2 regions of the Alteromonas sp. B31-7 genome follow, and region 1 is predicted to be linked to the other one. Evidence: predicted binding sites of a transcription regulator. Region 1 holds the regulator's gene; the other holds the start of a gene.
The links. The regulator LexA, encoded in region 1, represses DNA repair genes until DNA is damaged. The targets are predictions, from matches to a motif close to TACTGTATNNNNATACAGTA.
Positions count from the first base shown of each region.

Region 2: a site for LexA is predicted at 12,697-12,716, ahead of recN (DNA repair protein RecN). Genes of this name have one in related genera too.

Region 1 covers NZ_CP065233.1:4,506,956-4,523,693, reverse strand. Annotated here, with positions in the region: gene plsB (glycerol-3-phosphate 1-O-acyltransferase PlsB) at 1-2,373, opposite strand, end outside; gene IUA53_RS19800 (GNAT family N-acetyltransferase) at 2,499-2,981, opposite strand; gene IUA53_RS19795 (TonB-dependent receptor) at 3,205-5,316, shown strand; gene lexA (transcriptional repressor LexA) at 5,456-6,082, shown strand; gene coxB (cytochrome c oxidase subunit II) at 6,761-7,837, shown strand; gene ctaD (cytochrome c oxidase subunit I) at 7,847-9,460, shown strand; gene IUA53_RS19775 (cytochrome c oxidase assembly protein) at 9,479-10,066, shown strand; gene IUA53_RS19770 (cytochrome c oxidase subunit 3) at 10,088-10,969, shown strand; gene IUA53_RS19765 (DUF2909 domain-containing protein) at 10,982-11,191, opposite strand; gene IUA53_RS19760 (SURF1 family protein) at 11,224-11,931, shown strand; gene IUA53_RS19755 (hypothetical protein) at 11,924-12,469, shown strand; gene IUA53_RS19750 (COX15/CtaA family protein) at 12,479-13,543, shown strand; gene cyoE (heme o synthase) at 13,536-14,450, shown strand; gene IUA53_RS19740 (SCO family protein) at 14,447-15,094, shown strand; gene IUA53_RS19735 (GNAT family N-acetyltransferase) at 15,096-15,683, shown strand; gene IUA53_RS19730 (polysaccharide deacetylase family protein) at 15,706-16,738, opposite strand, start outside.
Region 2 covers NZ_CP065233.1:2,813,368-2,830,105, forward strand. Annotated here, with positions in the region: gene IUA53_RS12090 (PAS domain-containing hybrid sensor histidine kinase/response regulator) at 1-981, shown strand, start outside; gene IUA53_RS12095 (aspartyl protease family protein) at 988-1,890, opposite strand; gene IUA53_RS12100 (response regulator transcription factor) at 2,059-2,697, opposite strand; gene IUA53_RS12105 (TonB-dependent receptor) at 2,848-5,166, opposite strand; gene IUA53_RS12110 (GntP family permease) at 5,442-6,737, shown strand; gene IUA53_RS12115 (E22 family MetX-like putative esterase) at 6,852-8,021, shown strand; gene IUA53_RS12120 (extracellular catalytic domain type 2 short-chain-length polyhydroxyalkanoate depolymerase) at 8,036-9,106, shown strand; gene IUA53_RS12125 (3-hydroxybutyrate dehydrogenase) at 9,099-9,890, shown strand; gene nadK (NAD(+) kinase) at 9,958-10,833, shown strand; gene dps (DNA starvation/stationary phase protection protein Dps) at 11,188-11,697, shown strand; gene IUA53_RS12140 (hypothetical protein) at 11,898-12,548, shown strand; gene recN (DNA repair protein RecN) at 12,757-14,442, shown strand; gene IUA53_RS12150 (outer membrane protein assembly factor BamE) at 14,567-14,923, shown strand; gene tmpT (thiopurine S-methyltransferase) at 15,000-15,665, shown strand; gene IUA53_RS12160 (DUF445 domain-containing protein) at 15,633-16,738, opposite strand, start outside.

The sequences.
Region 1 (16,738 bases):
GCCTTCACATTCTTCCGAATACTTTAAGCTACCGTCTTCAGCGGAATCTAGCCAGTGATTGTCTTTAAGGGCTGAAATAAAGCTAGACAGTACGTTCTTGTCGTAAAACTCAGGGGAGCTTAAGCCATATAATGTTGATAAGCGCTCTGCAACTTGTTTACTTGTGCGTTCAAGGGTGGAGCGACTAATCGTCTTTTCTCTATCTAAGATAGTTAACACCACCGCATAGCGTTGTAAGGTTTCCTGCATACAGCGACTCAATAGCCATGCGGAATGAAATTGCTTTTGTTGCGCTCCGGGAGGCAGCAAATCATCACCTTTTTGCCGCAACAACCCTAAATCCAGCAAAGCTGTCACTAACGCATCGGTGTGTGAAAGCGCTTCGTCTTGTGATAAATGCAAGAAAAGCTCTCGTTGTAAAAGAGGGTAAAGTGCCGCAATAAGCTGCAATATTGCATTTTTCGATGTGCCTTTATGGGCAAATACGCAGGCCATTATCAATCCTGGCAATGCAAACAAATGCAGAATGTTGTTGCGATAGTAGGTGAGGTAAATTGCCGACTTAGGTTGAGGGCTAATGAGTCGACCGTAGTCGTCTTCTTTAATATCAAACCGTCCTAACTTCATGGTTTCAGCATAAAGATCGTCAACACTGAGGTCTGGGATAGTTGCATCGTCACTAAATGGCACAGTGTTAAACAGGGCAACAAAATCGCCCATAGACTGTTTCAGCTCAGCTTCACTCATTGTGTGAGTTTTCGATGACAATAAGCACAGAGACGACAACGCCATTCCGTTTAACGCCGCCGCACGATTAATCCGCGTCATCACATTATTAGCCAACTCGTTAACCGCTGGGGTGAGCCAGGCTGGCTTTTTCTCAGGTTCAGCATTTCTGCAATCTCGCCAGTTGGGTACGTGGCTCTCTAAGAACTGATTTAGCTGAATGGGCTCACCAAAATTAACGTATCCATGGCCGTAGTTTTTCAGTTTTCTAATGGCTGAAAACACCTGCCAATTCGACTCTTTTTTCTTCTTCGAGCCTTTTAATTCGTTAAGGTAGCTTTTGACTTCCATGACGTTTTCGTAGCCAATGTAGACAGGTACGATACTGACTGGCCGGTTGACGCCTTTCAGCATGGCTTGAATTGTCATGGCGAGCATGCCGGTTTTGGGAGGGATAAGACGGCCTGTGCGACTACGACCGCCCTCAGGGTAATATTTTACCGAATAGCCTTTGTTAAATAGCAATTCTAAATATTCTCTGAACACGGCGGTATACAACTTATTGCCAGCAAAGCTCCTACGCAAAAAGAAGGCGCCACCTCGTCGAAAAACCTTACCTACTGGCCAGAAGTTAAGGTTGATCCCCGCGGCGATATGCGGTGTTACCATGCCTTCGTGGTAAATAACGTAGGTGAGTAGCAGGTAGTCCATGTGGCTTCGGTGACAGGGAACATAGACAATTTCGTGGCCATTGGCGGCGAGTTCGCGTATGCGCTCAGCGTGACCAACACTAATACCGTTGTAAATTTTGTTCCAAATGCGCGTTAGCAAGCGGTCGCCGAAGCGAATGAGCCCCTCTCGATAATCAGCGGCGATTTCTGTCACATAAGATTGTGCGCGCGCTTTGGCTTGTTCATGGCTGATTTTTTTGCTGCGAGACTCTTCTGCCATGGCGCGACGTACCGCATCAGACCCTAAAACGCTATTGTTTAATTCTTGACGTTCAAGTAACGTAGGCCCTGTCATACTTTGACGTTTTCTTTGAAAGTGAGTACTCGCTACCCTAACAAGTTTGTGGGCTATTCGTTGATCACTACCGTGCTGATTAGACATGGCACGGGCAGATACGGCCTTTGAGTAATTAATAAAATTATCGCGGCCTAAAAACAACACGATGAATAGTTTTCGTAGCCAACTTGCTGCGGCATTATCGGCAATTAAATCGCTTAGGCCTGGTTTGCCCTTGCCCGGAGCTCTGCCCCAAGACACAAAAACGGGAACCACCTGAAGGTCAAGGTTTTCATGATCGCGATGAAGGTGGAATAGGTCGGTAAATACATCCTCAATTCCCGTGTCTTTTGCCGCGCTTCTAAAGATTGGCGGCGTTTTGCGTAAAAATAAGGTAGACGGATATTCGCGGCCTGCTAGTGTTAATGTGTCTGTGGGCACGGGGAGTCCGAGTGCTTGTGTAGACATTTTTAAAGCCAACTGATCAGTGACTGAGTTAGTCGGCAACAAGTAAACAATGGGCTTGCCCTTATCTATGCCAAGCTCGGTCTCCACATTGACGGGAATACTGTGCGCTTTTACTAACAATTTAACAGGATAATGAAATACCGATAAAAGGACTTTTCGCATCCACGACATGAATTAAGTGATCCTATGAAATTAAAACGGAGAAAGTGTATCACACCTTAAGGAAATACACGCATTCCCAACCTAGGCGACGGCGATACAAGGCTCAGTATAGACGGTTATTTTCGTCACGAATGTTAGGCTGTTTTGGGCGTTGTATAACGCATGGCTACATCACATCGCTCATACGCTGCGCCAAAGCGTTGCATAATATCTGGGCAGTGTCTAAATCCTAGTTTTTCGTACAAGTGGATAGCCGCCTCACACTTTCTATTGGTGAGAAGAAAAAGGGTGTTGTAAGCAATTGAAGGAGCCTGACTCAATACATGCTGTAACAGCGCCTCACCGACTTTTAATCCTCTAGCAGTACCGACCACGCCCATCTTAGTAAGTTCGAAGACCCCTGGACTTTTTTTCATCAATGCACAGGTGCCTACTATGCCAAGGTCAGGATGTTCTGCGAACCAAATATGCCCGCCCGGCGCAATAACGTAGGTAGCAGGGTCGCTGATAACCTGCTCGTCTATGGCTTCTAGCACAAACATTTCGGTTATCCATTGTCGATTTATGGCGTCGAAATACGGGGCATGTGCATCAGTGTAACTATGAAAACGTAGCATAGATTGTTGAGGGTATTCTTATCATTGCGCAAATATAGCATGAAAAATGGCCTTGGCGTACGTATGCCACGGTATCGCCCAGACGTGTGAGATGGCATCAATATATAAATTAGTTTAACTTTTGCTAAATGTACTTTTAATTGTTATTAATAACTATTATCATTCGCGTCATCAACACTTTAATAAAAACGTTTATGTTCATCTGAGCATTGGGGAGACATTCTTGAAACTTAGCACCAAAGCAATTTCTGCCGCTGTGTTATTGGCCTTATATGGCAACGTGGCACTGGCTGACGAAACCGACAGTAAAGAAGAAAGCGTAGAACGTATTACCGTAAGAGGCGCGTTCTTTGGTCAGCAGGTGGCTACCGCAGTAAAAACGCCAACCTTACTGATAAATGTACCTCAATCAGTATCTGTCGTAAGCGCTGAGCAAATTGCGCAGCAAGCGTTATTTAGTATTTCAGATGTAATGCAGTACACACCTGGCGTGAGCATTGGGTTAGGCGAAGATCATCGGGACCAAGTCACGATTCGAGGTCAAAATACGACAGCAGATTTTTTTGTGGACGGCTTACGTGATGATGTTCAGTATTTTCGCCCACTTTATAACTTAGAGCGTGTAGAAATATTACGCGGTGCCAATGCGTTATTGTTTGGCCGTGGCGGCGGCGGTGGTGTGGTTAACCGTGTGACTAAGGTGGCCGACACCCAAGAAAACTTCACCACCTTGTCAGCAGGGATTGATACGTTTTCTGCAGGGTCAATTAGCGTTGATACCAACAAGGTGATCGACGAAAAAAATGCGTTTCGATTTAACGGCGTGTTCGATGCCATTGATAACCATCGCGACTTCAAAGACGGCGAGCGTTACGCGTTTAACCCTACTTACACATGGCATGCGGGCGAAGATACTCGTGTAGTCGCGTCTTATGAATACGTTAATGATGACCGATTGGTGGACCGGGGCGTTCCGTCACTTAATGGTGCGCCGTTAGAAGGTTACGACAACACATATTTTGGTGATCCTGACTTTAACAATACGACGCTTGAAGCACATATAGCAAGGGTTCGCGTTGATCACAGTCTTTCTCAAAACTGGAATCTTAACGGCTCTGTGCAATTTGCCGATTATGACAAAGCGTACCAAAATCTTTATCCGGTTAATTTTGACGATCAAGCGGGTACCGTCACTCTCGATGGTTATCGCGACACCACTGCGCGTGAAAATGCGCTAGTGCAAGTGAACTTAATTGGTCAAATCACCTCAGGTAACATAGAGCATACGGTGTTAACCGGTGTGGAATATGGTAATCAAGAAACCGCTAACGATCGTCGAGATGCGTTTTTCGCTGATAGCCAAGATGATCAGGTAACCTTTGGGTTTTCTGATCCACTAGTGATTCCAGAGATGACGTTAACCGATGCGGTTCGCGACAGATCCTCAGATGTCACTTTTACCTCAGTATTTTTGCAAGATGAAATCAAGCTCAGTGATCACTGGATCGTGGTTGCTGGCCTACGCTATGACAACTTTGACATAGATGTAGTGGATACCATCGAAGTGAATAATGGCGCGGACGATGGTAACAATGGATTATTAACGAGCTCAGACTCTCAGGTATCTCCTCGAGCCGGTGTGATTTATAAGCCAGCCGAATCAGTGTCTTTGTACGCAAGCTATAGCAAATCGTTTCTGCCACGCTCGGGAGATCAATTCTTAACCCTTTCGCTTACTTCTCAAGCCTTAGACGCTGAAGAATTTGAAAATAAAGAAATTGGTGTGAAGTGGAATGTATCAGACAGTTTAAGCGTGACCGCTGCTGCGTTTGAAGTGGAACGAGAAAACGGCACAGCGCAGGATCCTAACAATCCAGAAGCGTCAATACTGACCGGTACTGAAACCTCGGGATACGAAATTCAGGTGGTGGGTTCGCTTAGTGAAAAATGGACTATCAATGCAGGGTATAGCAATCTAGATGGGCAAGAAATGGGTCGTATTAGTGACGGTGAACTTGCAAACCGAGATCTTGCGCAGCTACCCGAGCATATGCTTACCGTTTGGAACCAGTATCAAGTGAACACACAGTGGCGGGTTGCCTTAGGGGTAATTTATCAATCTGAGCAATACGCCTCGTTAAGTAACAGTGTTACTCTGCCTGATTTCACTCGGGTTGATGCGGCTGTGTATTACAACTATAGCGAGGACTTGAAGTTCCAACTTAACGTAGAAAACCTGTTTGATGAGGATTACTTCCCATCAGCACATAACGATAACAACATCTCAACGGGTGAACCGTTAAACGCACGTATTAGTTTACAGTACAGCTTTTAATCATCGGTTAGCCCCTTCAACAAGGCAACCTCAGTGACGAGGTTGCCTTTTTTGATCATGCCACTAATTTGTTTTGCTGCTTGCCATTTATATGTAGGTGTATATACTTACAGGAACTGTATAGACAGACAGGTCTTTTATGCGCCCACTCACAGCTAGACAAACGGAAGTTCTTGAGCTTATAAAAACTACCATGCAAGAAACTGGCATGCCGCCAACCCGTGCAGAAATTGCACGTCAGTTGGGGTTTCGTTCAGCGAATGCAGCTGAAGAACATTTGAAAGCCCTTGCTCGTAAAGGGGTCATCGAAATTCTTCCTGGTACGTCTCGAGGAATAAAATTAAATATTCCTCTTGAAGAAGAATCGATAGAAGAAGCAGGGCTTCCCCTTATTGGTCGTGTTGCTGCGGGTGAGCCTATTCTTGCGCAAGAGCACATTGAGTCTCATTACAAAGTAGACCCTGCGTTATTTCAGCCTCAGGCCGACTTTTTACTGCGTGTTAATGGCATGAGTATGAAGGATATCGGTATTTTGGACGGTGATTTACTTGCCGTGCACAAAACCACCGACGTGCACAATGGCCAGGTTGTGGTCGCCAGAGTGGATGAAGATGTTACGGTAAAGCGTCTTGAAAAACGCGGTCGTGAAGTGCTTTTGCATGCTGAAAACGAAGAGTTTTCACCCATAAAAGTCGATCTTGCCTCTGAACCTTTCTCTATTGAAGGTATTGCCGTTGGCGTAATTAGAAATGCTGACTGGATGTAAGATTCATCCTGTTTGATGAAAAAGCGACCTTTAGGTCGCTTTTTTGTTACCTATCTCATTGCGATTGGTGGATAACACCCTAATCAAACACCGCTTTGTACTTTGAGTACGCGTACACACAGAAAAAGAAAAGCATGGGAAATGTGCCTATTTTCATTTTCTATACCTTCCGCCTGAATGTCTTCGGTTTATGTTTGAAAACATCCACATAAATGCTGTTAGTGTCTGATTGCTGAGTTTATGTTTGCCTTTCTTGAAAAACAACTTGTTCTAAATAGCCGTTTCAAACAGCCTTTTAACGTTGCCCTAAACGCCTTTCCACCTCGCCCGCACAACGGGTTTTTACCTATCTTGCTGATCAATAAATGAGCAATTTAATGGTTTTTTCTGAGAAAAGACTAGACGTAGCGGTTTTATTGCGCAATTCTTATACTGTGATTAACAAAATAATAACAATGGCTCTAACTTAATTTTACAATCATTGTGTGATTGGAAAGTAGTGAAAGATAGAGTTCGTTTACAAAAAACCACGAGGCAGGGGTAACGCACGCACATGTTGCGTCAAAAATTCTGCCATTACGGAGGTGCTGAGTGAAACGACACATAACCCGACTGGTCGCGCTGGGGGCAAGTATACCCAGTATACTGTTTTCTACTGCTATATTTGCCGACAGCGAGATGAGTGAAAACTCCTCTCTTAATTTGCGTTACGGCGCCACAGACATTAGCGGCCAGGTTTACGACTTACACATGTTGATGTTTTTCATCTGTGTGGCAATTGCGGTGGTGGTGTTTGGTGTTATGTTTGCCTCTATGTACCTACACCGTAAATCTCGCGGTGCCAAGCCAGCCAACTTTCATGAGAATGTCAAAGTGGAAATTGCTTGGACCATAGTGCCTTTTCTCATTCTTATCTTCATGGCGGTTCCCGCCGCCAAAACCCTGATTGCTATGGAAGATACCAGCGAGGCCGATTTGACAGTCGTCGTTACAGGCTCTCAATGGAAGTGGCACTACAAATACCAAGACAGAGATGTGGAGTTTTATTCTCTGCTGGCGACCCAGCGGGAACAAATAGAAAACAAGTTTGATAAAGGTAAAAACTACTTACTTGAGGTGGACCGCCCTCTTGTTATCCCTACAGGGAAAAAAGTCCGTTTCTTAATTACCTCCGACGATGTCATTCACTCTTGGTGGGTGCCTGATTTTGCCGTTAAAAAAGATGCTAACCCAGGGTTTATTAACGAATCTTGGGCAAAAGTGAATGAACCAGGCATATACCGTGGTCAGTGTGCGGAACTGTGTGGAAAAGACCATGGCTACATGCCGGTAGTGGTTATTGCTAAGCCCCCCGAAGAGTTCGATGCCTGGATGGCCGAACAAGAGGCCATGGCAATTCGAGCAAAAGAAGAAGAGCAACGCTTGTTGTCTATGAACATGTCTATGGATGAGCTTATGCGAGAGGGAGAGCGGGTATATAACGCCACATGTGCCGCTTGTCATATGCCTAATGGTGAAGGCTTACCTGGCGTATTCCCCGCCCTCAAGGGCAGTAAGATGGCTCTGGAAGATCAAGAAGGACATATCAATATCGTGCTGCATGGAAAAGCCGGTACTGCCATGCAGGCGTTCGGAAAAATGTTGAGCTTAAAAGATATTGCTGCGGTGGTGACCTATGAGAGGAATGCATGGGGGAACAACACTGGGGATATGGTGCAAGCTAAAGATGTTAACGACGTGGCCAACGGAAACTAGGAGCGCATGATGAGTAAAGCTACCGATATTATCGCGCCGGGTTCTGCGGCGACTGACACACACGATGATCACCATGATCACATCCCTAAAGGAATAACGAGGTGGTTATTTACCACCAACCATAAAGACATAGGTACCTTATACCTGTGGTTCGCTTTTATTATGTTTTTAGTCGGCGGGGCCATGGCCATGGTGATCCGCGCTGAGTTATTTCAGCCTGGATTACAAATTGTAGAACCGAACTTCTTTAATCAAATGACAACAGTTCATGGCCTCATCATGGTATTTGGGGCTGTCATGCCGGCATTTACCGGTTTGGCAAACTGGCTAATACCTATGATGATTGGTGCTCCAGATATGGCGTTACCACGCATGAATAACTGGAGTTTTTGGATACTTCCGGGTGCCTTCTTAATTCTGTTAAGTTCACTATTTATGGAAGGCGGTGGTCCTGCGTTTGGATGGACGTTTTACGCACCACTTTCTACCACTTACAGCAACGATTCAACGGGCTTGTTTGTGTTTTCGGTACACATCATGGGTATCTCCTCCATTATGGGTGCGATTAACGTGATTGTTACCATATTCAATATGCGCGCGCCGGGCATGACTTGGATGAAAATGCCTTTGTTTGTATGGACTTGGCTTATCACCGCCTTTCTGTTGATTGCTGTGATGCCAGTCCTGGCAGGCGCTGTTACCATGGTACTAACGGATAAGTTTTTCGGTACAAGTTTCTTCGATGCAGCCGGCGGTGGCGACCCCGTTATGTTCCAGCACATTTTCTGGTTCTTTGGTCACCCAGAAGTTTACATTATGATTTTGCCTGCATTTGGCATTATTTCGCAGATAGTACCGACGTTTTCTCGCAAGAAACTCTTCGGTTATGCCTCTATGGTCTACGCGACAGCCTCCATTGCGCTACTGTCGTTTGTGGTTTGGGCTCACCATATGTTTACCACGGGTATGCCAGTCTACATGGAAATGTTTTTCATGTTCGCCACTATGCTTATATCGGTGCCCACCGGCGTTAAAGTATTCAACTGGGTGGCCACTATGTGGCGTGGGTCACTTACCTTCGAAATACCGATGATGTTCGCCATTGCGTTTATCGTGTTGTTCACTATCGGTGGTTTGTCTGGGCTAATGCTGGCTATTACGCCTGTGGATTTCCAGTATCACGACACCTATTTCGTGGTAGCGCATTTCCACTATGTTCTTGTGACGGGAGCTGTGTTTTCCATCATGGCGGCGGTGTATTACTGGCTGCCGAAATGGACTGGCAAAATGTACGACACAGGATTGGCGAAATGGCATTTTTGGTGCTCTTTAATTTCCGTCAATGTGCTCTTTTTCCCTATGCATTTTGTAGGTTTGGCAGGTATGCCCCGCCGTATACCCGACTATGCATTGCAATTTGCAGACTTTAATAAGTGGATTAGCTTAGGGGGCTTCGCCTTTGGTTTGTCACAGCTTATTTTCTTGGCCCTGCTAATTAAGGCTTGTAAGAAACAAGGTGAGCCTGTGTCAAACCAAGTATGGGAAGGCGCCGAAGGACTAGAATGGGAAATCCCATCTCCAGCGCCTTATCACACGTTTGAAACACCTCCCACAGTGAAATAAGACGAGAGGGGCGAAATCATGACTCAGGCAAACGCAAACAACAAAATGGTCGTTAAATTACTGATTATTGTGGTTGGTATGTTTGGGTTTGGTTTCGCCTTAGTCCCCCTCTACGATGTATTTTGTGATATTGCTGGCATTAATGGTAAAACGGAGAACTCAGCAGCCTCTTATCAGTCCATAGAAATAGATGAAAACCGTCACGTCACGGTGGAGTTTATCACTCGGACTAATACGGGTATGCCGTGGGAATTCAGAGCTGAAACCGCTCGGGTAAACGTTCATCCGGGGGAATTGAGTACCGTTAATTTCTATGTAAGAAATCCCGCTTCAACAAATATAGTCGCGCAAGCTATTCCCTCTGTGTCGCCTGGCACCGCGGCCTTGTATTTAAACAAAACGGAATGTTTTTGCTTTAATCAACAACCTTTAGAAGCCGGGGCAGAGGCGTATATGCCCATGCAGTTTTATGTGGATCCTCAACTCCCAGAAGACATTACCTATTTTACGTTGCAATACACCCTTTATGACGTCACCGCCAGAGCGGGCGACCTCAAACCAAAACAGAACCCCTTTATTGTCCCTCAGCCTGAAACTGGAAAGTAACTAAGCTGAGATAAGGAGAGCATGATGCAACAAGAGTATCAAAAATATTACGTACCTGCGCAAAGCCCTTGGCCTATAGTAGGTGCAGTTGCCCTTTTCCTCATTGCGGTAGGGGCGGGAAACTATGTGATTGAATCAACCAAAGGTGAGTCGGGTTACGGTGGGCATATTTTACTTGCTGGCATCGCCGTATTATTGGTGATGTTGGTGGGGTGGTTTAAAAACCAAATTGATGAGTCTATGTCAGGCCTGTACAGCGATCAACTGGGCCGTTCCTATCGCCAAGGTATGAGTTGGTTTATTTTCTCGGAAGTCATGTTCTTTGCTGCATTTTTCGGCGCGCTCTACTATGCACGTTTTATTGCTGTGCCCTGGCTGGGAGGCGCATCAAACAATGCCATGACCAATGAAGTATTGTGGCCTACTTTTGAAGCTATGTGGCCCTTAACGACTACCCCTGGTGGCATAACCACAGAGCGCATGAGTGCCGCTGGCTTGCCTACCATTAATACGGTCATTTTGCTGGTGTCCTCCATAACCTTACATTTTGCACATGTGGGTTTAGAACAAAACAAACGCAAGCAGCTTACCGTCATGTTGGGTATTACCATTTTATTGGGGATGGGTTTCTTGTTCCTGCAAGTTGAAGAATATATCCACGCATATCGTGATCTTGGGCTTACCCTTCAGTCGGGCATTTATGGCAATACCTTCTTTATGCTTACAGGCTTTCATGGCATGCACGTTACCTTGGGTACTCTAATACTTATTGTGCTGTTTTTCCGTGTGCTTAAAGGGCACTTTACCCCTGAAAACCATTTCGCCTTTCAAGCAGGCAGTTGGTATTGGCATTTTGTCGATGTGGTGTGGGTCATGCTCTTCTTGTTTGTGTATGTGCTGTAGCGCTATACGTCCTTAATAAGGACGAGGGTTTGGCGTAATTAATCCGGTGCTTATGGCCAGCAAGATAACAATCACAATAATGGCTGACGTGAGCACTCTGCGACCAATGTATTTGCTCATTGGCCCTTTTTTGTGGTCATTTTTAATCATGACCCGCATCGCTAAAAAGAGGTTTACCACCATGTATAGAACTAAAGCAAATAACACAATTTTAATCAGCATTATGACCTCTCAGTAAGCGGGAGGAGTTGCTGATGACACAACGTACTCCCGGGATTTGGCTTGCTGCAACGTTTATTCTTATTGTCGTCATTGCGTTGAGTTCTCTGGGTTTTTGGCAGTTACAGCGCATGGCTCAAAAGCAACAACGTTTGGATAGCATAACGGAAAAGCAACAAAAAGAAACCGTTGGTTTATTAACCGCCTTGCAGCTGAACGACCCCCGAGATGTGGACGTTAATTTCACCGGTAACGTCGATAACCAGCATCTTATTTTGGTGGATAATCAAGTGGTTGATAGTCAAGTTGGGTTTGATGTGATTGCCCCGGTACTGACCAATGTGGGCTGGATACTGGTGAATTTTGGCTGGGTGGCAGCACCGAATTTAACCCGTACTCTACCTATCGTGGAGGTGGCGGCAGGTGAGTCTCATTTAAGAGGGAAAGTTAGTGAGCCGAGTCTTAATCCCTTTGTACGCGACCCAGCTTCTGTTAATCAAACCTTTCCCGCGCTGGTGCAGCAAGTGTCTATACCGCGGATTCAGCAGATGCTAGACAGAAAACTGCAACCCTATGTTATCGAGTTAACCGGTGAAGATAGCGTCTTTTTGCGTCGTTACACACCTGTTGTCATGCCTCCAGAAAAACACCTTGGTTATGCCATTCAATGGTTTGCCCTTGCAGTTGCAGCGGTAGTGGTGGGTGGCCTTGCTATTGTTAAAAAGGAATCAAGCCATGAGTAATAAAGCGTCAAAGAAAACCCTCATCCTAATGGTGACTGTGTTTGTGCTTCCTGTAGTTCTGGCAAAGCTGGCTTTAGACCACGGCTGGTTTGAGCAAGCAGCCACTAACAAAGGGCAGTTATTACAACCTACCATTAATGTTTCTAGCATGGTGCAGGACAGTAAACCTAAGTGGCGACTCGTGTATGTGTTGCCCACTGACTGCGATCAAGCATGTAAGAACGCGCTTTTTAGTATCAATCAAGTGTGGCTTGCATTAGGGCGGGAGTCTAGTCGCGCAGAACCCGTGGTATTTGTCACGGCCAACAGCGATACCACCTCATTCGATTGGGCAAAGGATTACCCCAATGTTGTGGTTAAGCCACTCTCTGAAAAACCAGACACGCCACTACTCGATAGCAAGGTATATATAGTCGATACCTTAAACAATGCGGTGTTGCTATACCAAATGGATGACGATAAAGACGTGGCGGTTATGGAGAGTCGCAACATACTGGCCGACATGAAAAAGTTGCTAAAGCTTTCACGTATTGGCTAGGTGAAGACTATGAAAAAATTAGTGCTATTTAGTTTGTTTTTGGCCGCGGTAGTGATTGTATTGGGTGCCTATACCCGTTTGACTGATGCTGGATTGGGGTGTCCTGATTGGCCGGGGTGTTACGGTCATTTGACCGTACCGACCTCGGAGGCGAAAATTGATGCCGCCAATCAGGCGTTTCCCCATCGCCCAGTGGAAACGCATAAAGCGTGGAATGAAATGATTCATCGTTATTTTGCGGGGGCATTGGGGTTGTGCATTTTAGCCATTGCCACACTGGCGGTGATTAAGCGAAAGGAAGGCACACCGGTTAAGTTACCCTTGCTCCTGCTAGCTTTGGTTACCTTTCAGGCGGTGTTAGGTATGTGGACAGTCACCCTGAATCTCTTACCCGTGGTGGTCATGGGCCATTTATTAGGGGGGTTTAGTGTCATTGCTTGTCTCTATTTACTTTACTTGCGCCTTCCCTCTTCCGGCGAACATCGCCGAGTGACTCAGCCCAAGGGATTGCGCCAGTTAGGCTTCGCCAGTGCACTGGCTGTGATGATTCTCGTTGCTCAAATTGCATTGGGCGGGTGGACGTCTGCGAACTACGCTGCGTTAGCATGTACCGATATGCCCATATGTGAAGACGGTTGGCAGCAGCGTCTGGATTTTTCAGGTGCCTATACGATTCCGGAAGCTGATAATTATGAATACGGTGCGCACGACTATGGGCAAAGGATGACCATGCATATTGTTCATCGCGCAGGCGCACTCATCACCTCTGCCTATTTATTGCTCTTCGCCATACTTTGTTTGCGCCACAGTGCTTCAGGGCAGTTAAAAAAAGGCGTAGGCGTAATGCTAACTGCGCTTTGTGCTCAAGTGGCGTTAGGGGTAAGTAATGTCGTATTGAGTTTACCCCTTTTTGTGGCGGTGGCACACAATGCTGTGGCCGCTATTTTGTTGCTCTGTTTAGTGGGATTAACGTGGAAAGTTCACACTTTACAGGCTAGTCATCGTTTATTCAGTTCACGTCCGTCTTCTTCTTATTCGTTAAACGCCGGTAGGCTACGAGGTCATTATGGCTAAATCTTTATCTATATCATCACGTTCAGCACGCTACGAAGCCGCCACTTGGCGCGACTATTACGAATTAACGAAACCCAATGTGGTTATGCTCCTCTTGTTAACGGCATTGGTGGGGATGTGCTTGGCCACGCCTCAATGGGTAGAGACCACTGTGCTCTTAGCGGGTTTATTAGGGATTGGGATGCTGTCGGCATCGGCGGCAGTCATTAACCATGTGGTGGACCATCGCATTGATAGCATGATGGCAAGAACTTTTAACCGTCCAGTGGCGAAAGGAAAAGTGAGTATTCCTAACGCGTTAGTGTTTGCGGTATGTTTGGCAGTGGTTGGGTTCGCCATTTTAGCGTTATGGGTCAATATGTTAACTGCCTGGCTAACACTCGCAAGCTTAGTGGGCTACGCCTTTGTATACACCATGTTTCTGAAGCGTGCTACTCCACAAAATATCGTTATTGGTGGGTTGGCGGGTGCCGCCCCACCTTTGTTAGGTTGGACGGCGGTGACCGGCGAAGTGCATTCGCATGCTCTGTTGTTGGTGCTTATTGTGTTTACTTGGACACCACCACATTTTTGGGCATTAGCCATCCATAGGGAGAAGGATTACGCGAAAGCGAAGATTCCCATGTTGCCCGTCACCCATGGCGTCGCATTTACCAAAACCTCTGTCCTTTTATACACAGTGCTGCTGAGCCTTGTGTGCTTACTGCCATATTTAATCGGCATGAGTGACCTCATTTATTTAATTGGCTCAACTATGCTTAATGGCGGTTTCTTGTATTACGCGTTAAAACTCAAATTTGCACCGACTAACCAAACGGCGATGCAAACTTTTAGGTTTTCTATTATTCATCTCATGGTATTGTTTGTGATATTACTCTTGGATCACTATGTACCATTAAGTTTATGAATCAACGCATTTTCGTAGGAATTGTTGCATTTTTTGCACTGGTTGCAGGCATTATAGGGGCAATATATATTGCCCCGCCATCTCACGATGTGAAGCAAGTTCAGTATTTTCAGCCTTATCCCACGCCTCGTACGGTTGCCCCTTTTTCGCTGCTCGACACCCATGAAGCTCCCTTTACAGAAGAGAATTTGAAAGGGCAATGGACCTTGTTGTTTTTAGGTTATACTTTTTGCCCAGATATTTGCCCCACCACAATGGCCGAATTAAATGGCATTTATCCTCAGCTACAAGCGTTAGATACGACTCACCCTATCAAGGTTGTGTTTGTCTCTGTGGATCCTAAGCGAGACACGCCTGCACGTCTTAACGATTATGTTCGTTACTTCAATAAAGACTTTATTGGGCTTACAGGTGAACACAAAGATTTATTTCCTTTCGCGAGAAGCCTTGGCATGATGTACGCTATAGCTGAGAGTACAGATAATCCTAATTATCTGGTGGATCACAGTGCGTCGGTTGTACTTGTTAACCCAACCGGAGAAGTGCTGGGTCGTTTTAAACCTAAACGAGAAATTGGCACGTTATCAATTAGTGATGCACAGCAAATACTTGCTGATATGCCTGTAATTACCTCTACAAAGTAGTATGACATTAACTATAAGAAAGGGCGTGCCAACAGACGCGGCATCGGCTGTACCTCTAATTCTGTCGGCCGCATACGAATTATTAGTCTCTATCTTCGGCGACGAAGACGAGGAAAAGACGCGCGCTTTTCTGCATCATGCATGGTGTAAAGCGCAAGGCCAGTATGGTTGTCAAAACCATTGGGTAGCTGTGAAGGATAATAACGTTGTCGGTGTGGTAACGGCCTGGCATACCAAGCTAGGGAGCGCATTTGACCGCGCCACCTTAGACAGCATTACCACCTTTTACTCCCTCGATGAATCTATGCTTGTACTCATGCGCAATCAAGCGGTGTCTGTTGGGCTAGTTCCGCCCACACCACATGAACTCATGCTTGGGCATATCGCGGTGGATACAGCGCATAGAAAAACAGGTATCGGCCGCTTTATGATAGCGCACATGCTTACTCACGCGCGCACACTGAAAAAACAGACAATCGTGTTGGATGTGCAGTTGTCGAACATTCCCGCCATTCGCTTCTATCAACGGCTTAATTTTAGCGAATTGGCGGTAAATAGTGGCTTTGTTCGCTTTTCTTTAAACGTGTAGCTTTACTGTCGACTGTGTCGCCTTAATCCGGGTAACGTCCCTGTTCGTTAGCCACAAAAAAGGGCTGAGAATACCAGTAATATCTGCCTCTGTGAGCCTTTGAAGGGGCAGTACAGTTCACTCGCGAGCGCCCGGTGGGCAATTGAGTTTCTAGGTAAAAGGTAATTTTATTTGAGCTGGTTTTTGTCGAGATTTTTTCTCCACCAAAGAAGCACTGTGTTTGTGTAATGCTGACATCTGAAGCAATATCTAACCCCGTATCTGCATTGCCAATGGTTAATGTCACTGATGCCGGCGGAGTGTGAGACGTTAACGCTGGATTCACCACGGTGCTATTAACCACCGGCATGGCAATACTTTTTAACTTGGTTTTTAACGTGGCAAGATTGGAATAAGGGCCGGCAGCAGGGAAGCGAGGTAAAGCGCTGGTGTCACTTAACGGGCCTACTGCGCCTGAATGCTGGCCAAAGCCTATATAATTTGCGCGTTTGACTTGAGCTGCTAGCGGTTCGTTAAATTCACCAAAAGGGTATGCTAAATACTGAAGTGAGACGCCTACTTTGTCTTTTAAAGTGGCTTCTGCCTGTTCAACATTTTGCCAAACATCTGCTAGCCAGTGTGTATTTGTTTGGCTGTTATCCAACATATGAATATGATCTAGCGTGTGATTCGCAAAGGTGACGCCTTCGTTGTGCATAGCGTCGACCTGTTGCCAAGTTAGCTGCTGACGATGAGCCCCTATTTCGTTTGGATTTATAAATACGGTGTACGGAAATCCGTATTTGGCTAAAATTGGATGGGCATTATGTAAAATATTCGCATAGCCGTCGTCAAATGTAATTACCACGCTGTTCTCAGGCAAACTGGCACCGCCAGTAATGGCATCAACGGCTTGGGTTAATGCGATTACAGTATGGTGCTTGCTGAGGTACGCCATATGTGACTCGAACGTATCGGGACTAATACTGGTACTCGCGGGCGTTTCTTCTGAAACATGATGATAAAGCAATATCACGGTATTGTGTTTTAACACACTGTTGTCGGGCGTATCTGCG
Region 2 (16,738 bases), 1.7 Mb from region 1:
CAAACGCTCCTCTCCATGTTATTAGATATGACCAAGCTGGAATCTGGCATTTTAAAACCCCAGAAAACCACCTTCCCTCTTGATGATATTCTTTCTTCTCTGCAGCAAGAATTTGGGGTTATTGCTAGCCAAAAAGGAATCACACTGAATTATATTAAAACGCATGTCTGGGTGTATTCTGACAAAAACTTGTTACGCAGAGTCATTCAAAACTTAGTGTCTAACGCTGTGCGCTATACTCAGGAAGGTAAAATTCTGGTGGGTGTACGGCGGGGACGTCAGTCATACTTACAAGGCGATTCCCCTACTGTTAAAGTCAGTGTATACGATACTGGAATGGGCATAGCACCGCATCATCAGCAGGACATCTTCGGTGAATTCCATCAGCTAGACAATAGCAAAACCAATGAAGGTATAGGCTTAGGTTTAACCATTGTCGATAAAGTATGCCGATTACTAGACCACAGTGTGAACATCACGTCTGAGCTTAACCGAGGTAGTTGTTTTAGCGTGTGTGTAGAAAGGGTGAGCAATAATGAAAGCGAACATAAACACGTTGTCACCTCCAATGAAACAACCTCGCTCTCCCAAACACCTAGCAGCCTAGATAAAGGCCAAAATTTCCTTTACAACAAACGCATAGTGTTGGTTGAAAATGACGAGCAAGTCGCGTTAGCAATGACACATTTACTTAGTGATTGGGGAGCACAGGTACATTGGCTAAAAGACAAAGGTGACGCAAGCCGTTTAACCGCACGGGATTACGACGTGTTAATTGCCGACTACCATTTAAACTTCGGTGAAACTGGATTTGAAGTGGCTGAGACGCTGGAGCGCCTCAATATTACCTTTTCATTTAAGTTACTGATCACGGCGAACAGAAGCACAGAAATACGAGAAGAGAGTGCGCAAAAAGGGTTCGCCTACTTACCCAAGCCAGTAAAACCATTAGCACTCAAACGCACCCTAAAACAGTATTAAATGAGGTTACTGCGGCACAGCAACATGCAACTTGCCTCTCTTGTAATCTAAGGTCACGATAAAATCTTTCAGAAGATCGTAGCCAATGAGGCCGACAACACGTTTTCCGCCAATACGGCTGCCCGTTTGCTCGAACTGGCTCTCCAAATGGGTTTTTTGACCTTTTGCGGGAAAGCGTATTTGCACATCACTAATTTGATAGGGGCCGAACCGCACGGTTTCAGCTGTTGCGTATTCGTTTACGCCCATACTATTCGCGCCGAAAGACGCATTTGCTCCCTCTACATTTTCGAGTAAGCCCGCCTTGGATGCCGAACTGCGATCGATTAACACCGAGCCTGCATTTCCCGTATCTACGCGTAACCACATTGGCTTACCATTAATTTCGATTTGGGCAATCGGCATACCGCTACCTTTCTGGGTGACGGCTTTCACATTGGCCATTTCTCGCATATCAACCACATCACGAGTGAGTAACCGCATTTTCTTATTGGGATAATCTAACTGCACAATAAAGTTGGAAAAAAAGCCGGCCCCCAAAAGCATACCATTTGAATGATGACCTAAATTCCCTTCAACTAAACCGTCTAACTCAATAGGCAACCCAAAGATTTCCACTGCCACATTGTTGTACGCGTTTCTAGTTTCAACATCGTAAACCCCTTTAACGTTGACTTTGCTTCCTCTGTTCAATTCAAGTTGATGTTTACCTATAAACGCTTTATTTATACTGTTAATTTGCGCCCCTGAGTCCAACATTACACGGGTGGGGATCCCTTCTATGTTTACCGGAAAGAACACGTGACCATTGTCGAGAGTAAAATCGGTCCACTGAGATACAGCAGCGTTAGCGAAAGAGTAAAAAACAGAAGTGAGAAAAAAAGACAATACAAAGGTAGCTAGCTTCATAACGTTCCTTGTTTAACCTAACAATGTACAAATTTCGTTCGAAAACAATAACGTTAGCACAGCTTATTAGCCTGGGTCGAGTCACCTAGCGTAAAATTAAAAGAGGAAATGTCAGCATCGGGTCACTTAAATTTACACTACATCGTTATAATGGTGAGTTACTTCCCCCTAATTCGTTAACATGGCATTTTTAAATGCAATGCCCGCCTTAGTCCGATTGATGACACCCAACTTCTTTAATACCGCTGATACATGCTGCTTTACCGTAGACTCTGAAATAGCAAGTTCATAGGCAATTTGCTTGTTAAGCAGGCCGTCCGCCACCATCTGAAGCACCTTAAGTTGATGAGGCGTAAGCAGTTTCAATTTACTGGAAAATTCATTGCAAAAGTGCGTTTGTGTTTCATTATCCAGTAAGGCCGCAGTGGGTACCCATGTATTCCCTTCCAATACCGTTTCCACGGCATCAATAATACAATCTACCGACGCCGACTTTGGGATAAAGCCACTAGCGCCAAGGGCGATGGCCTTCTCAACGATAGTGGGCGACTCTTGTGCGGTGATGATCACCACTAACACATCAGGGAATTGAGCTTGAATTTCCACTAAGCCATTAAGCCCCTCAGTGCCCGGCATGGTCAAATCAAGAAACACCATTTCCACATCGGGATGGGCATGTAAACGTTGGAGCGTTTCTGGGTAACTCGACGCTTCTAGCAATTGAATATCCGGCAAGGTCCCTAAGGCATGGCACATAGCGGCTCGAAAAAGCGGATGATCGTCGGCAATAAGCATGTTAACTGACATGTAGCCACCCATTTGTAACTAATTTGTTAATATAATAATACCATGGTCTTACCAAGATGGATAAACACAAATTAGGCAAACGCGCATTTTACTGAACAGAAACCTGTTTTCATAAGAATGCGCGCTGCGCTAATGCCTACTTACTCTAGATTAAAAGCGATAACCTACCGTGAGATGAACGGTTCGAGGGTCGCCGTAGTAACCTATCAGCGTGGTATCACCACCTAAACCCGGGCCGTAGTTTCCGTCTTCATCTCGGGTGACAAAGTCGTAGCCGCCAACCAGATATTCTTCGTCAGTAAGGTTTTTAACGTGGAGCCCGCCATACCAATTTCCACTAACACTTTCCCAACGGGCACTCAAATTAACCATGCCGTAGGCATCTTGCTGAATAAGATCGCTTGTTTCAAAAATAAGGTAGTCGTCGCGGTAGTAATAATTTGCATTAAATGTAATATCACCAAAGCTGGTCTCCAGCAGGTAATTTGCATTCAAATTAAAGGTATTTTCAGGGGTACTGGCTAAACCAATTAAGGGGGGAATCGCGTTGTTTTCCTTGATTTCAAAATCAATGTAGCCGTAAGCCACATCAAATTGAAGGTTGTCTGTGGCTACCCAGGTTAACTCCAACTCGGCCCCTTTTGCCGCCGTTTCAGCTGCATTTCTCAAGCGCTGATCTAGCGCTGTCGGGTCGGTCAAATCCCCTTCTACCCCTATGTACTGTCTGTCTTTATGGTCGTACGAAAACAAAGTAACATTCAGGCGAAGCGCGTCAGTCAGATCGCTTTTCATGCCCACTTCTATGCTGTCTACCACTTCGGGTTCTACACCAGGTTCATTGGTGGTTGCCCGGGGGTTGAAAGTACCTGACTTAAACCCTTGAGAATAACTGGCAAAAAACATCATATTGTCGTCAAATTGGTATTCCACGCCGACGCGAGGCGTAAACCGAGACCAACTTTCAACCGCAGGGGCATCAAGCACATCGTCACCATTGGCGTCTGCCCCGAGTACTTGAGGCACTAACTCGCCATCCGGGCGCACATAGCCGTCAACCCAATCAGAATAAGGATACACATTGGCGAAAACCAGCCCGTTATACACGGTAGCGGTTTTTTCTTCGTCAGTGAATCTAGCGCCAACGGATAGCGACAGTTTATCGGTAACATCATAATTTAGCTGCGTATAGGCGGCCCAACTTGTTGAGTTGTTGCAACCGGAGACCTCGCGGGTTAACCCCGTTGCCCCTAATGACACGCCTAACACCCCTAAAATAGCATCAAAGTTACCGCAGCTTTCACCGTCATAGAAATAGAGGCCTGAAACAAGACTGAGTTGATCCCCGATATAGTTCGCCTGAATTTCATGGGTATCGTTACTGTCGTCATATTCAGCTGGCACATCAAATATAGGTAAAGGGGTGTTATCAAAATCGATGTTAGTTGGAGAGTAACTTTCTCGGTGTGAACCTATGTATTTAAGCTCTAAATTGTCAGACACTTGGTACCGCGCCAACCAATTGTACCCTTCCAACTCAACTTTATTCCACGTTGGCAAGCTGGTGTATGAGTCGTATTTTGAGTCGGGTACAGGCGCATCGGTTAACAGGCTAGGTAGCAGTCGGTAACCCCCTTTTGCGTTTGAGGTGTCTTCGGTTTTATCCCAGCCAAACCTAAAAAAGAGCTGATCGCTTGGATGAATTTCTAACGTTACCCGCGCGGCCCACAAATCTTTATTGTAGTTTTCTTTATCCTGATTGGGCAGTGCACTGATTAAATATTCGCCAAACCCATCACGATTTAAATTTGCATACCCCACGCCCAGATACACGGTATCTTCGATTAGTGGAAACTGACCCGTTAGCTTTACATCTCGCTGACTGTAACTACCAAGCGTAGCCTCAAGGTTCATTTGCATTTCACCCGTCATTTCCTGGGTGACGTATTTCACTGCGCCACCAATGGTATTTTTCCCATAAAGTGTTCCTTGGGGACCACGCAATACTTCTATTCGCTGCACATCGAGTAAGTCCAGTACCGCCCCTTGAGGCCGTGCGATATAGACATCATCTACATAAATTCCAACCCCCGGTTCGTAACCCCAAAGTGGGTCTTGCTGCCCTAAACCTCGAATAAATGCAGTAAGAGTAGAGTTGGTACCCCGGCTTGTCTGCAAGGTTGTATTTGGCGAAAACTGCTGTACTTCGGTGAGTACGCTAATGCCTTTTTCTCCCAGTTCCGCAGCACCAATTGACGTGATAGCCACGGGGGTTTCTTGTAGCGACTCCACGGTTTTACGCGCGGTAACCTCTATGCGCTCTAGCTTGCTGGTTTCTTGCGTGGTTTCCTCATCTGCTTGTTGTGCCTGCACAGGTGAAATCCATAGTCCTGTGGCCACTGCCATGGCACATAAAGTGAGAGAAGTATTAGGTAACCGCGCTGTGCGGTTGCTGTGTGTGGTTAATGACATGAGTGAGTCCTTTTTTGTTTTACGTTGTTTTCACTGCCGGATGTTCTGCCTACGGTCAAAACCACTTTAGTTAAATATTTGTTAACAGTATGTAGTACCATCGTACTATGGGAATTTATATAAAGTCACGCCACACTCAGTGCTTAAGTTAAATACATATGTTTAATTTTCATTCGTTTAGAAAAGTCATTGGCTTGCTAAGCATTTACATACAACCCCATCAACTTAACTGTTCCGGATTATCTGCGGTCACAGATTCTTAAAGGAAAATAATTATGTTAAGTATGATTGGCCTGGTAGGCGGGCTGCTGTTGCTTATTGTATTAACCATTCGCGGGATGAATTTATTCATTGCTGCGCCACTTTGTGCGCTAGTGGTTGCCATCACCAATAATATTTCGGTGTTTAGCGGTGAGGTTAACTTTGTCGAAACTTATATGAACGGATTCTCAGGCTTTATTGCATCTTGGTTTTTTATGTTCTTGCTCGGTGCGCTTTTCGGCAAGTTTATGGAAGACACGGGGGCAGCTGAATCGGTTTCACGGTGGATAATTTCAAAAATTGGGTTTCAGCGTGCCGTGCTGGCAGTGGTATTGGCATGCGCCATTTTAACCTATGGTGGCGTGAGTGTATTCGTGGTCGCGTTTTCGGTATACCCTATGGCGGTAAGCTTATTTAAAGACGCCAATTTACCTCGGCGCTTTATACCCGCCGCAATGGCTTTTGGCTCTGTTACCTTTACCATGACATCGGCCGGGTCGCCCGAAATCCAAAATTGGATCCCCATCAAATACTTAGGTACCTCGCCTTTTGCGGCGTGGGAGGTCAGCCTTGTTGTCGCAGTATTTATGGCATGTTTCGGATATTGGTGGTTAGCCAAAATGATTCGCAAAGCGGTCGACAATGGTGAACAGTTTACCGCACGTGACACCGACCCCGAGCTGACAGCGCGCGCTCTGCCTCATCCGCTCACGGGTATAATACCGCTTGTGGTGGTGCTGGTGATATCTTTCTTATTTCATGAATCATTGGCACAATTAGCATTAATATTGGCCTTGGGCGGCGGTGTACTGTGTTTATTGGCCATAAACTATTCCCACTTTCATAGCCTATCGATGGCGGTTAATACGGGAACCACTGGCGCGCTAATCGCCATCGGTAACACGGCGGCAGTGGTGGGGTTTGGCGCCATCGCTAAAAATACAGATGCCTTCCAACAAACCGTATCTCTTATGACACAAATTCCTGGCAACGAGCTTATTGGCGCCGCCATTGCCGTTAGCGTTATTGCCGGGTTAACAGGCAGTGCATCGGGCGGACAAGCCATCGCACTGCCCTTGGTTGCCCCTCATTATCTCGACCAAGGCGTAGAGCCTGAGCAACTGCATCGCATTGTCTCAATATCATCGGGCGCACTGGATTCTCTTCCCCACAATGGCTATGTGGTAACCACCATTCGCGCCATTTGTCATGAAACCCATCAAGCCGCCTACTGGGCGGTAGGGGCACTGACCGTGGTGGTGCCGCTCATTGGGCTGGGTATGGCCATTGTATTATTCAGCATACTTTAAGGAGGTATAGCTATGTCGATTAAACAACGCACAAATTGCACACCGAGCCCCCATAACAAGAGGTTAGCCTGGTCATTTTTCACCCAATTCGTTTGCCTTTTTATGCTAATAGCAATGCCACCCAGCCTTTTCGCTAAGCAGTTAGGTAACGCCCAAAACACCGCCCCGCTTCTCGTTAAAAAGCACGTGTTCACTATGGCTAACTTCTCCACCTTCGGCGGCAAGGTTATTGAGGAAATAAACGTTGGATGGGAGGCATATGGCAACCTTAATGAGAACAAAGATAATGTTATATTAATAACCCATTACTTTTCAGGGTCATCACATGCTGCGGGAAAATACACGCCAAGCGATGCCTCTGCCGGCTATTGGGATAGCATCATTGGTCCTCATAAGGCCATTGATACCAAAAAGTATTTTGTTGTCAGTGTTGATTCACTCGTTAACTTAAACGCCTACGATGACAATGTAATAACCACGGGGCCAGCATCGATAAACCCTCGCACGGGCAAAGTCTATGGATTGAGCTTTCCCGTCGTGACTATTCGCGATTTTGTTAATGTTCAAAAGGCATTGCTAGAAAGTTTAGGTATTAAAAAGCTTCACGCTGTTATTGGCCCATCGATGGGGTCGATGCAGGCCATTGATTGGGCTAGCGCTTACCCCGATTGGGTACCACGAATGATTTCTGTCATTGGCGCTGGAGAAAGCGACGCTTGGACAACTGCAAATCTCGCTCACTGGGCTGCCCCCATAAAACTGGATAGCAAGTGGAACAAGGGAGATTACACGAGGGATAACGGCCCCACTGATGGTTTAACCGCGTCGCTTATGCTGATTACACAAAATGCCTTAACCCCTGAATTTTTCAATGCTCAAGGTGCTCAACTCGGGTTTCACAATACCGAAAAAGCGCCTCTTGAAAACATTAACCAATCGCACTCTATTGTTTCTTGGCTGGCATCCCGCGCGCGCGCTCGTAGTGCAAAGATGGATGCCAATCACCTTTTGTATTTAGTAAGAGCCTGCCAATTGTTTGTGGCGGGCCATCGGGAAACCCTGGCTTCAGGTATGGAACAAATCAGGGCAAAAACCCTCTTCATTCCGTCTTCATCAGATCTTTTATTGATGCCCTATTTATCAACATCCGCATACAGCGCGTTAAAAGACATGAATAAAGATACGTTTATTGATGAGTTACACGGGGATTTAGGCCATTTAGAGGGCGTGACCGGTATTCATGCTCAAGCCGAACGCATACGTGCTTTCTTAGAAAGCGAATAAAGAAAGGAATAGTTATGAAAGTAAACGCACCACTTTTAACTTCTCTTATTGCATTGTGGACGATGACACCTTCAAGTGTGGCACAAGACAACACGGTGCCGCCTCCACTTTCTCTTGATATGACAAACGTCACTGTGTCAGGACTTTCTTCTGGCGGGTATATGGCGACACAGTTTCACCTGGCCCACAGTGATTGGGTGACTGGCGTGGGCGTACTGGCAGCAGGCCCCTATTATTGTGCTCAAGGTGATATTACCCAAGCGCTGGCGAAGTGTGTTGACAAACTAGCGTCGCCCATTGATATCGTTGCGCTAAATAAACACGCTAAAACGTACGAAGAACAGGGAAAAATTGCGCCACTAGAAAACCTTCATGCCGCGAAAGTTTGGCTCTACCATGGAACCAAAGACACTCGCGTTATTCGTAAAGTGAGTGATCGCCTCTACGAACAATACCAAGCGTGGGTAGACGAAAACAACATAAAATACGTGAATGATAAGCCTACCGCGCACCTATTCCCTACGCAAAAAAACGGAGGCGATTGCCAAACATCAAAGGCACCTTATATTGGAAAGTGCAATTATGACGCTGCGGGCGCGATGCTTTCTCATTTGGTGGGCGATCTCAATTCGCCAGACGATCAGCTTTCGGGCGCACTTTACACCATTGATCAACACGCGTCTTCTGGAGGACACGCCAGCACATTAGCCAAAGAGGCTTTCGTTTATGTGCCGGAAAATTGTGCTAGTGGGGAGCCTTGTCGAGCACATATTAGTTTTCATGGCTGCAACCAATACGCCGATGCGGTGGGCAATGCCTATGTGACTCAAACGGGAATCAATACTTGGGCGGATGATAATAACATTGTTGTATTGTACCCGCAGACGAAAAAGTCGTTATTTATGCCGCTAAACCCCCAAGGATGTTGGGACTGGTGGGGCTACACCTCATCAGATTACGCTAACCGTGATGGCGAACAAATTAAAGCGGTAACCCAGATGCTGAAGTCGCTAAATCACGAAGGGGGAAGCGCACGTCATTTTGAGGCAGAAGGCGCCAAAATGAAGGAGACCCCAAATGAATAAACGCACAGTTTTCGTCACCGGTGGCGCTAGCGGTATTGGCTATGGCATCGCGAAGTCCATGATGTTGAACGGCCATTATGTTGTTATCGCCGATATTAACGAGCACGCAGCACAAGAGGCGGTATCGCGGCTAATTAACGAGTGTGAGCAACAAGGTGTTGACTGTAGCGCCAACATACGTGCCGTTGCGGTAGATGTATGCGACGCCCAACGCGTTTCCGCCTTACCCGATAAATTAGGCGAGCTGCATGTCGATGTGCTTATTAACAATGCAGGCATTCAACACGTTGCTAAATTAGAAGACTTCCCAGCCCATAAATGGCAGAAACTTATCAATATTATGCTGGTGGGCCCCGCCTTATTGACTCAAACATTTTTACCCGCCATGCGTGAAAACAACTTTGGCCGCATAATCAATATTGGCTCTATTCACTCTCTTGTGGCGTCACCCTATAAGTCTGCCTATGTCTCGGCCAAACACGGGCTGCTCGGCTTTGCGAAAACCCTCGCGCTCGAAACCGGTGACAGCAACATCACCATTAACACCCTCTGCCCTGCCTACGTAAAAACCCCATTGGTGGAGCAACAAATCGCAGCGCAGGCAAAAGAAAATAACCTAACAGAAAATGACGTGATTAATAAAATCATGTTAGAACCTATGCCCAAAAAACAGTTTATTGAAATTGATGAATTGGCTGATACCGCTTTATTTTTAATGTCAGACAGTGCGCGTAATATTACTGCGCAAGCAATAGCACTGGATGGGGGCTGGACGGCGCGGTAATGCGTTTCTTTTGTTAAACACCTGTGCTAATGTCCAATCCATTGGAAATGAAGGACATTAGCACTGTATGCCCTATCAAACCGTTGCTCTAATTGGAAAACCTCAGCACGCGGCTACCCACGATAGCCTAAATATACTCGCCGATTATCTACTTGAAAAAGGCTGTAAATTGCTGGTGGAAGAAAGTATAGCTAAAGAGCTAGACACAGATAACCTACAAAGCTGTAACCTCGTCACGATTGGCAAAGAGGCCGACTTAGCCGTGGTGGTGGGCGGCGATGGTAGCATGCTAGGTGCTGCCCGCGTATTAGCCCGCTTCGACATACATGTTGTAGGTGTAAATCGTGGCAATCTTGGCTTTTTGACCGATATACACCCAGATGAAATAAGTCAGCAACTCGACTTAATCTTTGCCGGACAATGCGTGGTTGAAGAACGGTTTCTTTTAGAAGTCGGCGTTTATCGCCATGAAAAGCTGAAAAGTAATAACGCGGCGGTGAATGAAGTGGTGCTGCATCATGGCAAAGTTGCACACATGATGGAATTTGAAATTTACATTGATGATCAATTTGTGTTTAGTCAACGAAGCGACGGCCTCATTGTTGCCACGCCCACTGGTTCAACCGCCTATTCATTGTCGGCTGGCGGCCCTATCATTATGCCAAAGCTCGACGCGCTAACCTTAGTTCCTATGTTTCCGCATACGCTTAGCAGTCGCCCCATTGTGGTAGACGCTGATAGCCAAGTTTCTATGAAAGTGTCGAAAGTGAATAGTGACTCCCTTCAGGTAAGTTGCGACAGCCATATTGTACTGCCCGTTCTCCCCGGCGACGAAATTCGCATTAATAAGGGCGCAGACAAATTGCACTTAGTGCATCCAAAGGGTTACAGCTATTTCAACGTTCTACGTAAAAAACTGGGATGGGGAAGTAAACTTTATTAAAGCACACTGAGTCTCCCGCCTAAGTTCCAGACGGGTGACTCTGCATTTATTACACGCCCCATTACAAAACTCCGTACCTTTTTCTCAAAATCTATCACATTGAAATCTAAAGATTTTTTAATACATCCCCAATTTCCCTTTCATATCGGTAACTTACCCTTTTTTTAAGTTAGTCGGCATATGGGTTGCACTCTGCTAAGTAAGATTCTTACACACAAAATTGTGAATGTTTCCTGCGTCTGTCGTCGGCAAGGTCGCTTTCATTAGCACAGGCCTGCTCGCGTAATAATAGATCGCGACGCTGGACGAAATAGCGGTTTTGTGTGGAGCAATAATCGATATATAGGAGATGTTATGAGTAACAGTGAAATTAAATTTACTGCCCCAGGTATGGACAATGAAACCGCATCAAAAACTATCGAGGTTCTTGAGAACCGCCTAGTGGCGCTGCTTGATCTTCAACTTACCTTAAAACACATTCACTGGAATGTAGTGGGCCCTAATTTTATCGGCGTCCACGAAATGCTAGACCCTCAAGTAGACGCTGTTAGAGGAATGACAGATACCATTGCAGAGCGCATAGCCACCCTAGGCGGGGTGCCTAAGGGCACACCTAAGGCTATCGTAGAAGGTCGAAGTTGGGAAGATTACAGTCTAGGCAAGGGATTAGTACTTGATCACTTAAAAGCGCTGGATAAAGTTTATGAGGGCGTTAATGGTGATCATAGAACTGCCATTGAGCGTCTTGGCGACATTGACCCCGTTTCTGAAGATATGGTGACGGGTCAACTGGCTGATTTAGAGCAATTTCAGTGGTTTGTTCGCGCGCACATTGAGTCTGGCAGCGGCGAATTGAGTCAATAATCAAAAGACGAAAAAGCAACGTCGTTTGGAAGCGGAAACCTATGGTTTCCGCTTTCTATTACGTATTCCAATCACGAATATTTAGCGGAGACAAACGGTGCTAAACCGCACTATTCTTCACCGCTTAAGATAGCAATTATCTTTATTTTCCGTCATCATTCCCCCACCTTTCTACATTTTAGTTAGATGATTCTCACTGTATGTTATATCACCTTCTTGGAACGCTAAGTGCCTGTGCATTTTTACTCACTTGGTATGGGCTTGCGCATCAATGGCTAGTGATAGAACGAAAAAAAAGAGAAATAGGAAAGGCAACGGCGAGCCTATCGACTAACCAATTTGCCTCTAGTTTTTTCGCATTTTACGCTAACTTTATATTCGGCATCGCGATTAGCCCCTTTAATCACTACTTGGTATGGACCCGACTCGGCGCCTTAATCTTAATTTTGCTTATTCTTTTTAGAATATGGCAAGACAGGCATAACCGCACTGTAAAATGGGTATTTATAACTGCCCTATGCGCATTAACGCTAGGCTTAGTTTCTATGCTTTTTCGACCCTATGAAGGTATTGCACAACTTGGCGCAAATGGCTTGATGCTTGTTGTTACAGCGATTCTTGTTCAAGGTACCCTGCATCAATGGTTAACGTTACGGCGAGCTAAAACTGTAGGAACTTTATCTAGCCATCTATTTCGCAGTATATTAATTAAAGACCTGACAACGCTGGCCTTTGCACTAACAATGCCGATAAGTATAGCTTGGCCATTACTGGTGCTTAATGGCGCAAGTGTTGTGACACGAGGCGGGCTGCTTATTCAAATGGAAATAATGAAAAGAGAGCCGCAGTGAAACGTCAATCACTCCCCCTTTGTGCAAAATTTTTTCTCTATTGTTATTACATAGCAATTAACTAACTCATTGATCTTAAAAGCGCTCATTAAATAATCGCTTTAACTTGCTATCACAGCCTAACGCTTTTTACTTTACATTGGCGAAATACTGTATATATTTACACGTACTGTATATATCATCATGTTCAACGTTTGCGAGTGTGGTTATGTTAGCGCATCTTTCTATTTCAAATTTTGCCGTTGTCAAACAGTTATCTGTACAACTAGAGAATGGCTTAACCGCCATCACAGGTGAAACCGGCGCAGGTAAATCAATTGCTATTGATGCCTTAAGTTTATGTCTGGGTGAAAGAGCCGACGCTAATGCGGTGCGCAAAGGGGCAGCAAAAGCAGAAATTATTGCCCATTTTTCGCTAACCGATAACCATAAAGCAAAACATTTCCTTAACGAGCATGAACTCACTTCTGACGAAGATGAAAACAGCTGCTTTATTCGACGTATTATTTCAAAAGAAGGGCGCTCTAAAGCCTTTATCAACGGGGTGCCTGCCTCGCTTCAACAGCTTAAAGGCTTGGGTCAATTTTTGTTGGCTATTCACGGCCAAAATACCCATTTACAGCTGCTTAAGGAAGATTATCAACGTCAATTAGTGGATAGTTTTGCGTCGCACTCCTCCTTGCTTAGTGAAGTAAAAAGTACATTTTCTCAGTGGAAACAAAAGCAAAACACCCTGACAACGCTTAAAGCGCAGGCACAGCAAAGGGAGGATCGCCTGCAGTTATTAACTTACCAAGTCAAAGAGCTGGATGAATTTGCCTTAGAGCAAGGAGAGTTTGAAGAGCTTGAAATAGAGCATAAGCGATTAAGCAACGGCCAAAGTTTACTCGAACAAGCTCAAACCAGTGTGTACAACTTGTATGAAAGTGACGAAGGGAATGCCCTTTCAGTCATTCAAAATAGTATTGAAAGGTTAGGCGAACTAGAAGCGCACGATGCAACCTTAACGCCTATCATATCCATGTTAAACGATGCTTCAATTCAAATTGAAGAAGCCGCCAGTGAATTAAGAAGTTATTGCGATCAATTAGAAATTGATCCCTTACGCCTTCAGCAGGTTGAAGCTAGGTACGCGAAAGCCATGGAGCTTGCGCGTAAACACGCTGTCATGCCTGAGGCGTTGTTTTCTCATCACCAATCCCTGGTCAGTGAGTTTACTGCACTGGGTGAACAAGAGACTTTGCTAGGTACGCTGGAATTAGAGGTTGAACAAAGCCACAGCGCTTATCTCCTGGCCACCAAAAAGCTCTCAGAAAGCCGGTCTATAGCTGCATCGAAGTTAGCCAGTGCAATTGAAGCACAAATTCAACAAATGAATATGCCCCATGCAAAAGTGAATATCGACGTTGAATACGATGAACTGAAAAAACCAGTGAGTTATGGCCTCGATACTGTGCAATTTAACGTGTCTACCAACCCTGGCCAGGAAACAGACAAATTAGAAAAAGTGGTCTCAGGAGGCGAACTGTCACGCATTGGTTTGGCAATTCAGGTTATAGCAAGTGATAACCATGCGACGCCGACGATGATTTTCGATGAAGTGGATACCGGGATTAGCGGCCCCACGGCGTCTATTGTAGGTGGTTTATTAAGACGCTTAGGAAAGGCTCACCAGGTCATGTGTGTGACACATTTACCTCAAGTTGCAGCACAAGCGCACAATCAGCTTTTCGTCACCAAGTTAACCGATGGTGAAAGTACAGAAACTCAAATGCTAGCCCTAACAAAGCAAGACAGGATAGACGAACTGGCTCGCCTATTGGCTGGTGACAAAGTCACCAAATCAGCCTTAGCGAACGCAAAAGAGCTACTTAAAAGCGCATCATCGAACTAAAATGCAGTTGATTGGTCATAGTTGTCAATGTAGCATGCCTTCGCGCTTGCAATAAAATAGCTTAGGTTTTAGATTTTTATAAACCTTTAGGCACTAACAAAGGCAATACTGGACTTAAAAACGCATGAAGTTGCAACATCTTTTAGTAATACTTGGCATTACCCTAACCTCTACCGCTTGTACGAACTGGATCTATCGCATTGATGTCCCTCAAGGGAACTTCCTTGATGAGCGGGACGTTAAAAAACTACGCGTAGGCATGACGAAAGAGCAAGTCAAATATGTACTGGGAAACCCGGTGGTTAAAGACTCTTTTGATGATGACACTTGGTATTATGTGTATGACATGAAAAGAGGTATGAGAAAGCGTGGGGAAGATTTTCAAAAACAAATGACCATTAATTTCGTCGATAACAAAGTAGATACCGTAGAAGGTGACTTTGAACTATCTGAAGAATTTAACGTCCCTCTAGACAACTAACATAAACGATGAGGCAGTTAACTTAACTGCCTTTTTTGTGCTCTACCGTTTTACTACATCACAGTGAGGTTATTCTATGGAACACAATTTCTGGCACAGTAAGTGGCAAAATAATGAGATTGGCTTTCATGAACCCACAGGTAACCCATTTTTGGTTAAATATGCCGATGTGATATTGAATACATCACCTGCCCTGCCCCCACGCATTTTTGTACCGCTTTGTGGTAAAACAAGAGACATTGCATGGTTACTATCTCAACAGTGCCAGGTGATAGGCGCTGAGTTAAGCGAAATTGCTATACAGCAACTATTTGAGGAATTGGGCGTTATCCCAATCATTCGGGAATTTGCACATGGCAAGGTTTATCAGAAAAATACGTTAACCGTTTTTGTGGGTGACATTTTCACGTTAACGAAAAACGACATAGGTCCAATATCCGCGGTTTACGATAGGGCTGCCTTAGTGGCACTACCAGAGGCCTTAAGAGCACAATATACTCAACATATAGTGGCACTCACCCAATGTGCTCCTCAACTTATAGTGTCATTTGAATATGACCAAAATGCCATGCCTGGGCCGCCGTTTAGCGTAAGTGAAGACACCGTTACCGCTTTGTATCGTGAACACTACAAGGTTGAATGTATAGAGCGCTCTAATCTAGAGGGCGGATTAAAAGGTAAAGTTAATGCCAACAACTTGGTTTTCACGTTAACTCCCAATAAGACGCTCGACCGCAAATAATATAGCACCGATTAAACCGCCCACTAGGGTGCCATTAATACGCACTTTTTGCAGATCTCGCCCGATATTAAGTTCAACTTGCTCGGCCATTTCTCTTTCATCCCAACTGTTGATGGTATCTCTAATATGCCGGGTTAAGAAATCAGCTAATTCTGGTGCCATGTATTTTGCCGCCTCGCCGATATGGGTATTAAATGCCTGTGATAAATCACTGTTTTCAGTAAGGCTAATACCCAACTCTTGAAGCCAGCGAGAAACCTTGGTTTCTACCAGCCCCTCACGTGCTTCTAAAGATGCCAGAAGCCAAGCGTGAAAACGTTGCCAACTTTTGTGAATATAACCGTTTAGGGCGGGGTCGTAAACCAATTGCGCTTTGTACCTGTTAACCTTTTCCTCCATTAAAGGGCTGTGCTGAAGTTCATAAAGAAATTCATGCACCTGTTCATCAAAAGCGTGTCGAATTGGGTGCTCTGCGTCATGATAGATATCGTCAAGGATGCTGGAAACGGCCTTAACAGCGATAAGTGCTCCCTTTTCACTTAACCAACTTGAGGGAAGAATTTTTTCCACCCGGCTATATTCTGTCTTTAGCCACGCCACTAAGGTTTCAGCAATATACTCTTGCGTACTAGGCTGCGACATTAAACTGGCAAGTTTGCCAAGAACCTTATCGAGCACAACCTGATGCTGCCGCTCTTTTGTTACCGAATTTAAAGAAGTGACCATGAGTTGCCGTAAGTCGATTTGCTTCAACCCTTTATGTGCCGTTTTTGCGATAAAGGCTTTTACCGGCTTGTCGTCAATCACCCGCAATATTCCGCTTAAAGCATCACACAAGAAGCGACTTAATCGTGTACTGTTATTTACGTTAGATAGCCACCTCCCTGCGCCTTTCGCAGGATCACTTTCTTTAATCAGCTTCTCAATTGCCGTGGCGTGAAAAAATTTATCCTTAACAAAAAGGGATAAGTTATCAGCGATTGCTCGCTTATTATTGGCCACAATATTGGTATGGGGAATGGGGTATCTAGCAGGAATAGGCTTAAATAAGGCGGTGACCGCGAACCAATCGG